3 regions of the Streptomyces sp. NPDC020597 genome follow, and region 1 is predicted to be linked to each of the others. Evidence: riboswitches for the same ligand, from Rfam matches in the RefSeq annotation. Region 1 holds a riboswitch; each other region holds the start of a gene.
What was found. A riboswitch is a leader RNA that binds a small molecule or an ion and turns the genes downstream of it on or off. The one in region 1 is predicted to bind thiamine pyrophosphate.
Positions count from the first base shown of each region.

Region 2: it holds a riboswitch for thiamine pyrophosphate, as region 1 does, so the genes downstream of both, thiO (glycine oxidase ThiO) here and thiC (phosphomethylpyrimidine synthase ThiC) in region 1, are expected to answer to the same signal.
Region 3: it holds a riboswitch for thiamine pyrophosphate, as region 1 does, so the genes downstream of both, ACH4ZA_RS21405 (thiamine ABC transporter substrate binding subunit) here and thiC (phosphomethylpyrimidine synthase ThiC) in region 1, are expected to answer to the same signal.

Region 1 covers NZ_JBIRUL010000004.1:272,777-274,970, forward strand. The annotation lists gene ACH4ZA_RS09830 (YibE/F family protein) at 1-241, opposite strand, end outside; TPP riboswitch at 1,157-1,345, shown strand; gene thiC (phosphomethylpyrimidine synthase ThiC) at 1,338-2,194, shown strand, end outside.
Region 2 covers NZ_JBIRUL010000006.1:213,596-215,789, forward strand. The annotation lists gene thiS (sulfur carrier protein ThiS) at 1-10, opposite strand, end outside; gene thiO (glycine oxidase ThiO) at 19-1,185, opposite strand; TPP riboswitch at 1,183-1,294, opposite strand; partial or broken gene ACH4ZA_RS13460 (hypothetical protein) at 1,347-1,679, shown strand; gene ACH4ZA_RS13465 (NAD(P)/FAD-dependent oxidoreductase) at 1,793-2,194, shown strand, end outside.
Region 3 covers NZ_JBIRUL010000011.1:212,414-214,607, reverse strand. The annotation lists gene ACH4ZA_RS21405 (thiamine ABC transporter substrate binding subunit) at 1-1,037, opposite strand, end outside; TPP riboswitch at 1,118-1,225, opposite strand; gene rlmN (23S rRNA (adenine(2503)-C(2))-methyltransferase RlmN) at 1,262-2,194, opposite strand, start outside.

The DNA of each region.
Region 1 (2,194 bases):
CGCCGGTGTCCACCCGGATCGTGGCCTTCTTGCACGTGCCGCTCGCCTGCTGCTGGGCGGAGGATCCCTCGGCCGTGGAGGTGTCCCCGGTGGGGGTGTCACCGGAGGCGTTCACCGACGCGCAGCTCACGCGCAGCACCTTGGTGACCGTGGCCTGCTGCGTCTGCCGGTCGAAGCCGACGCCGGTGCGCTCGTGCGCGGGGGCCCCGCCGGGCCACAGCACCACGAGGCCCACCAGCACCGCGGCGCCGAAGGGGATCAGGATGGCCGCGATGACCTTGCGCAGATGCTGGGAGACGGGCGCGGCCGGACCGTGGCTGTGACTGTGACCGTGCGTGTGCCCGGATCCAGGCCCGTGTCCGCCGCTCCCCTGCCCGCTGCTTCCCCCGCTGCCGTCGCCGGCGGAACCGGGACCAGCGGCATCGTGAGCGTGGTCGGCGTCGTGACCGTGGCGGGAGGCAAGGCCGTGACCGTGGCCCGGCCCTTGGGCCTCGGCGTGGCCGGGCCCCTGAGCGCCGCCCCGGCTTTGCCCTTGGACGCCGCTGCGGTTGTGCCCTTGGGTGTCGCCTCGGCTGTGCCCCTGAGTGTCGTCGGGCCGGTGCCCGTGGCCGACGTCGTGTCCCTCGCCGGGGCCGTTCCCCCAGCCGCCGTGACGAGGTGCATCGGCGAACGGGTGCCGGTCGTTGCCGGGGCTCTGACTCTGCCCGTACCCGGGCGGCTGCCCAGGCGGATTGCCGCGCGCCGAAGGGGCGTGCCCGTAACCCTGAGCAGGAGCATCGCCGGCGCCTCGGTCCTGGCCGCCGTCCGGAACCGCACCACGACTCTGGCGACGCAGACCGCCCAGCCCCCTCGGACCGCCGGCGTATCCCGGCGGCCGATCAGGACCGGAGCCGTGGGGGCGCTCGTCCAGGCGACCGCGGTCGACACCGCTGTCGTCGACATCGCGGTCCCCTCCGGGCCCGCGCCCGAGGCCTTGTTCGAAGCCGTTGCCGGCACCGGCGCCCGGGCCATTGCCGGGACCGTTTCCGGCGGCAGGCCGGCGGGGCGGCTCAGACGGCGGGTACGGGGGCTGGTGTGTCGTCACCGCCCGATCATCGCAAGAACGAAAGAGGCCCACTGTTCACCGCGCCACATGAGCCGCTAGCGTGGAGCCACCTTTTGCACACGCGGGAGCTCGGAGCACCGGGCTGAGAGGACGCTGACCTCCGTCTTCGCGATGTTTCACGTGGAACGTCTCTCGAATCGAGTGATGTTTCCCATGAGCGTCGGGAGACGGTAGCCGCTGCGTCGACCGCCGAACCTGTTACCGGGTAATGCCGGCGTAGGGAGTAGGTCTCATGACCAACAAGGACGCACGCACGCCTGCCTCCACGCAGGACGTCACCAGCGAGAACGCGGTCGACGTCAACGCTGTGGAGGACGGGAGGTCCATCGGCTGGCACAAGGGGTATGTCGAGGGCGATCGCCCCGACCTCCGGGTGCCGGTCCGACAAGTGCACCTCACCAACGGCCGGTCGGTCACGCTGTACGACACCTCCGGCCCGTACACCGATCCGGCCGTCGAGACGGATGTGCGCAGGGGACTGCTCCCGCTGCGCGAGAACTGGATCATCGCTCGTGGTGACACGGAGGAGTACTCGGGCCGTCCCGTCCGTCCGGAGGACGACGGCATCAAGCACACCTCGCCGCGCGGAGGTCTGCGCAACCTCGACGCGGTCTTCCCGGGCCGGCCGCGTCTGCCTCGCCGTGGCCGGGACGGCAAGGCCGTCACTCAGCTCGCGTACGCGCGCCGGGGGGAGATCACGCCCGAGATGGAGTTCGTGGCCATCCGGGAGAACGTCGCTCCCGAGGTGGTGCGCGACGAGATAGCCGCAGGCCGGGCCGTACTGCCGGCCAACGTCAACCACCCGGAGATCGAGCCGATGATCATCGGCAAGCGGTTCCTGGTGAAGGTCAACGCCAACATCGGCAACTCGGCGGTGACGTCCTCCATCGAGGAGGAGGTCGAGAAGATGACCTGGGCGACCCGCTGGGGCGCCGACACGGTCATGGACCTGTCCACCGGGCGCAACATCCACACCACGCGCGAGTGGGTGCTGCGCAACTCCCCGGTCCCCATCGGCACGGTGCCGCTGTACCAGGCACTGGAGAAGGTCGACGGGCGCGCCGAGGAGCTGACCTGGGAGATCTACAA
Region 2 (2,194 bases), on a different contig from region 1:
AGACGTTCACAGGGGCGTTCACGCGGGCTGCTCCAGGAGTGCGGCGGCGCCGAAACGCCGGGGGGTGAAGGGGCGGGCCTCGTCGGGCAGCTCCCCGGTGACCAGGACCTCCGCCATCGCGTCACCGGTCACCGGCGTCAGCAGCACGCCGTTGCGGTAGTGCCCGGTGGCCAGCAGCAGCCCGGGCAGCTCCGTCGGCCCGAGCAGCGGCGCGTTGTCCAGGGAACCCGGACGCAGGCCCGCGCGCGTCTCGGTGAGCGGCAGCTCGGTGATGCCGGGGACCAGTTCGTGGGCGTCGCGCAGCAGCTCGTACACGCCCCCCGCCGTCACGGTCGTGTCCCAGCCGAGCTCCTCGCTGGTCGCGCCCACCACCAGTTCGCCGTTGTCCCGGGGGACCAGGTAGACGTGGCTGCCGCGGACCACGGCCCGCACGGTCCGGTTCAGGAACGGCGCGCACCGGGCCGGCACGGTCAGCCGCAGGACCTGTCCCTTCACGGGCCGTACGGCGGGCAGCACGTCCTGCGGGACGCCCGCGAGCCGCCCGCTCAGACTGCCGCCCGCGAGCACCGTCTGTTCGGCCGCCGCCGTCGTGCCGTCCCGCAGGACGGCCCCCGTCGCCCGGTCGCCCGCGACCGTCAGCCGCTCCGCCCACGTGCGGTGGAACACGACGCCCGCCCGCTCGCAGGCCGCCGTCAGGGCTGCGGCCAGCCGCCGCGGATCGACCTGGTGGTCGCCGTCCGCCCGCAGTCCGCCGCGCACCCCCGGCGCGAGCATCGGCTCCAGACGCCGGCACTCACGCCCGGACAGCCACTGCGACTCCAGCCCCGACTGCCGCTGCAGGGCGTGCAGTTCGCGCAGGTGGGTGCGGTCGTCGGAGTCCAGCGCGACCGCGAGCGTGCCGCAGTGCCGGTAGCCGACGTCGAGCCCGGTCAGCTCCGTCAGCTCGGCCGCGAAGTCCGGATAGCGGCGGGCCGACGCGAGGTTCAGGCCGAGCAGGGTCTGCTCGCCGTAGTGCAGTTCCGTGACGGCCGCCAGCATCCCGGCGGCCACCTGGGCGGCCCCGCCGCCCGGCTCCGGGTCCGCCACCGCCGTGGCGAGGCCGCGCTGTGCGGCCCGCCAGGCGGTGACCAGCCCGATGATCCCGCCCCCGATGACGAGGACGTCTGACGTGCGTGGAGACGACATGGGCGTCCAGCCCCTCCCTTCGCCGGCATGACCCGGATCAGGTTCGTACGGTCGGAGGCCGCCAGCCTCCCTCTCAGCCCGGTGCGTCCGGGCTCCCGCGAGTGCTCTACGTTGGCCACCCTAGCCCGACGTGACACGCCTCAGTAAGGGAGCCCCCGCCCATGGCACGCTCGCTCGACGGCCTCGTCCTCGCCCCCGTGGCCGACCAGGCCCGCGGGCAGGTCGGCCTGCGCACCCGCTTCGCCTACCACGAGCGGGACGGGGCGGTCTGGGCCGAATACGCGGGCGGCGACGTCGTGCGCGGGCGCCTCGTGGGGACCCGCGAGGGGGACCGGCTCGACTTCCGGTACGTCCAGCTGGGACACGACGGGACGACCTCCTCGGGTCACTGCGTGTCGACGGTCCTGGAGTTGCCCGACGGCCGGGTCCGCCTCGAGGAGGCCTGGGAGTGGGAGTCCCGGGCGGGCCACGGCGTCAGCGTCGTGGAGCAGATCCCGGACGAAGGGGAGGAATCCCCGCGCGACGCACCGGGTGCCGCGCGCGGTGTGGAGCAGGTCACCGAGCAGGGCGGCTGACTGACGAAACGTCAGGTGTCTATGGTGATCAGGTGAGCGAGCAGAGGCAGGAAGAGGACCGGTCCGGGGCGCGGCGCGTGGTCGTCGCCGGCGCGGGCATGGCCGGGGTGCAGACCGCGGTCGCCCTGCGCGAGCAGGGCTTCGACGGAGCCGTCACCCTGATCGGCGCGGAACCCCACCAGCCCTACGACCGGCCCCCGCTGTCCAAGGCCGTGCTGCTCGGCAAGGCCGCGAACTCCGCCTTCGACGTCGACTTCGAGGGCCTCGGCATCCGGCTTGAGCTCGGCCGCGAGGTCCTCGGCCTGCGTCCCGCCGACCATGAGCTGGACACCGAGCGCGGGCCCGTCCCCTACGACGTCCTCGTCCTCGCCACCGGGGCGGAGCCCGTCCGGCTGCCGGGCTCCGAGGGCGTGCCCGGCGTGCACCTGCTGCGC
Region 3 (2,194 bases), on a different contig from region 1:
TCGCGACGGTCGGCGATCTTCGCCGGGTCCATGGTCTCGGGGTGCTCGGCGGCGGGCCCGTACTTCGTGAACTCGGCGGGCACGGCCGCGCCCTTCACCACCGGGTAGACGAACATGTTCAGCGGCATGTCCTGCTGGAACTCCTTGCCGATCAGGAAGTCGATCAGCGCCTTGCCGCCCTTGGCGTTCGCCGCGTTGCTCAGCAGCCCGGCGAACTCGACCTGCCGGAAGCAGGTGCCGGTCGCGACGCCGGTGGGCGCGGTGGCCGGCTTGGGGTCGCCGAAGACCACCTCGGCGGGCGGCGAGGAGGCGTAGGAGACGACGAGCGGACGGTCGCCCTTGGCCTTCTTGCCGCCGGCGGACCCGGAGAACTCCTCGGTGTAGGCCTGGTCCCAGCTGTCGACGACCTTCACGCCGTTCGCCTTGAGCTTCTTCCAGTAGCCCTCCCAGCCCGTGTCGCCGTACTGCGCGGCGGTGCCGAGCACGAAGCCGAGACCGGGCGAGGAGGTGGAGGCGTTCTCGGTGACGAGGAGGTCCTTGTACACGGGCTTGACCAGGTCGTCGAAGGTGGCCGGCGGGGCCAGCTCGTGCTCGGTGAAGTACGCCTTGTCGTAGTTGACGCAGATGTCGCCGAAGTCGATGGGCGTCACGCGGTGCTTGCCGGCGTCCAGCTGGTACTGCGCGCCGACCTGGTCCAGCCCCTTCGCCTCGTACGGCTGGAACAGCCCGTTGTCGAGGCCGCGGGAGAGAAGGGTGTTGTCGATGCCGAAGAAGACGTCGCCCTGCGGGTGGTCCTTGGTGAGGATCGCCTTGTTGACGGCCTGCCCGGCGTCGCCGTCCTTGAGGACCTTCACCCGGTAGCCGGACTGCTTCTCGAAGTCCGCGAGCACGTTCTTGGAGACGGCCCACGAGTTGTGGCTGACCAGGGTGACGGTCTTGGAGTCCGTCTCGCCCTTCCCGTCCCCCGACGACCCGCAGGCGGTGAGGGCGACCAGGCCGAGCCCGACGGCCGCGGCGACGAAGGTCTTGTTCTGCACTGGATTTCCTCCTGGGACGGACCAGGAAGAGACGCGGCCCTGCCCGGGATCCGCGCGGGACCCCGGGCAGGGCGCAACAGCTCGAGTGATGACCGAACTTCCTACCCAGAATGACCTGGGCGAGGTTCAGAGGGTCTGCGGCCCGGTTGCCGCACTCTCAGCGCTGTGGCGCTCCCCTGTCGGAATATGAAGATGTCCGAATCTGATGACGTGATGTGGCCAGATTACCTCTCGGTGGCCGCGAGCTGACCACAGGCTCCGTCGATCTCCTGGCCACGGGTGTCGCGGACGGTGACCGGCACCCCGTGCGAGGCGATCGCCTCGACGAACGCCTTCTCGTCCTCGGGCCGGGAGGCCGTCCACTTCGAGCCCGGGGTCGGGTTCAGCGGGATCAGGTTGACGTGCACGGGCTTGCCGCGCAGCAGCCGGCCGAGCCGGTCACCACGCCAGGCCTGGTCGTTGATGTCGCGGATCAGCGCGTACTCGATGGACAGCCGGCGGCCCGACCGCTCGGTGTACTCGAACCCGGCGTCCAGCACCTCGCGCACCTTCCACCGCGTGTTCACGGGGACGAGCGTGTCGCGCAGCTCGTCGTCGGGGGCGTGCAGGGAGATCGCGAGCCGGCACTTGAAGCCCTCGTCGGCGAACCGGTGGATGGCCGGCACCAGCCCGACCGTCGACACGGTGATGCCCCGCTGCGACAGCCCGAGCCCGTCGGGCGCCGGGTCGGTGAGGGCGCGCACGGCCCCCACGACCCGCTTGTAGTTGGCGAGCGGCTCGCCCATCCCCATGAACACGATGTTCGACAGCCGCGCCGGCCCGCCGGGGACCTCGCCGTCCCGCAGCGCCCGCATCCCGTCGACGATCTGGTGCACGATCTCGGCGGTGGACAGGTTCCGGTCGAGGCCCGCCTGCCCGGTCGCGCAGAACGGACAGTTCATCCCGCACCCCGCCTGCGAGCTGATGCACATGGTCACCCGGTCCGGGTACCGCATCAGCACCGACTCCACGAGCGTGCCGTCGAACAGCCGCCACAGCGTCTTGCGCGTGGTCCCCTGGTCCGTCGACAGATGCCGCACGACCGACATCAGGTCCGGCAGCAGCGCCTCACGCAGCTTCTCGCGGGAACCGGCGGGGATGTCGGTCCACTCCGCCGG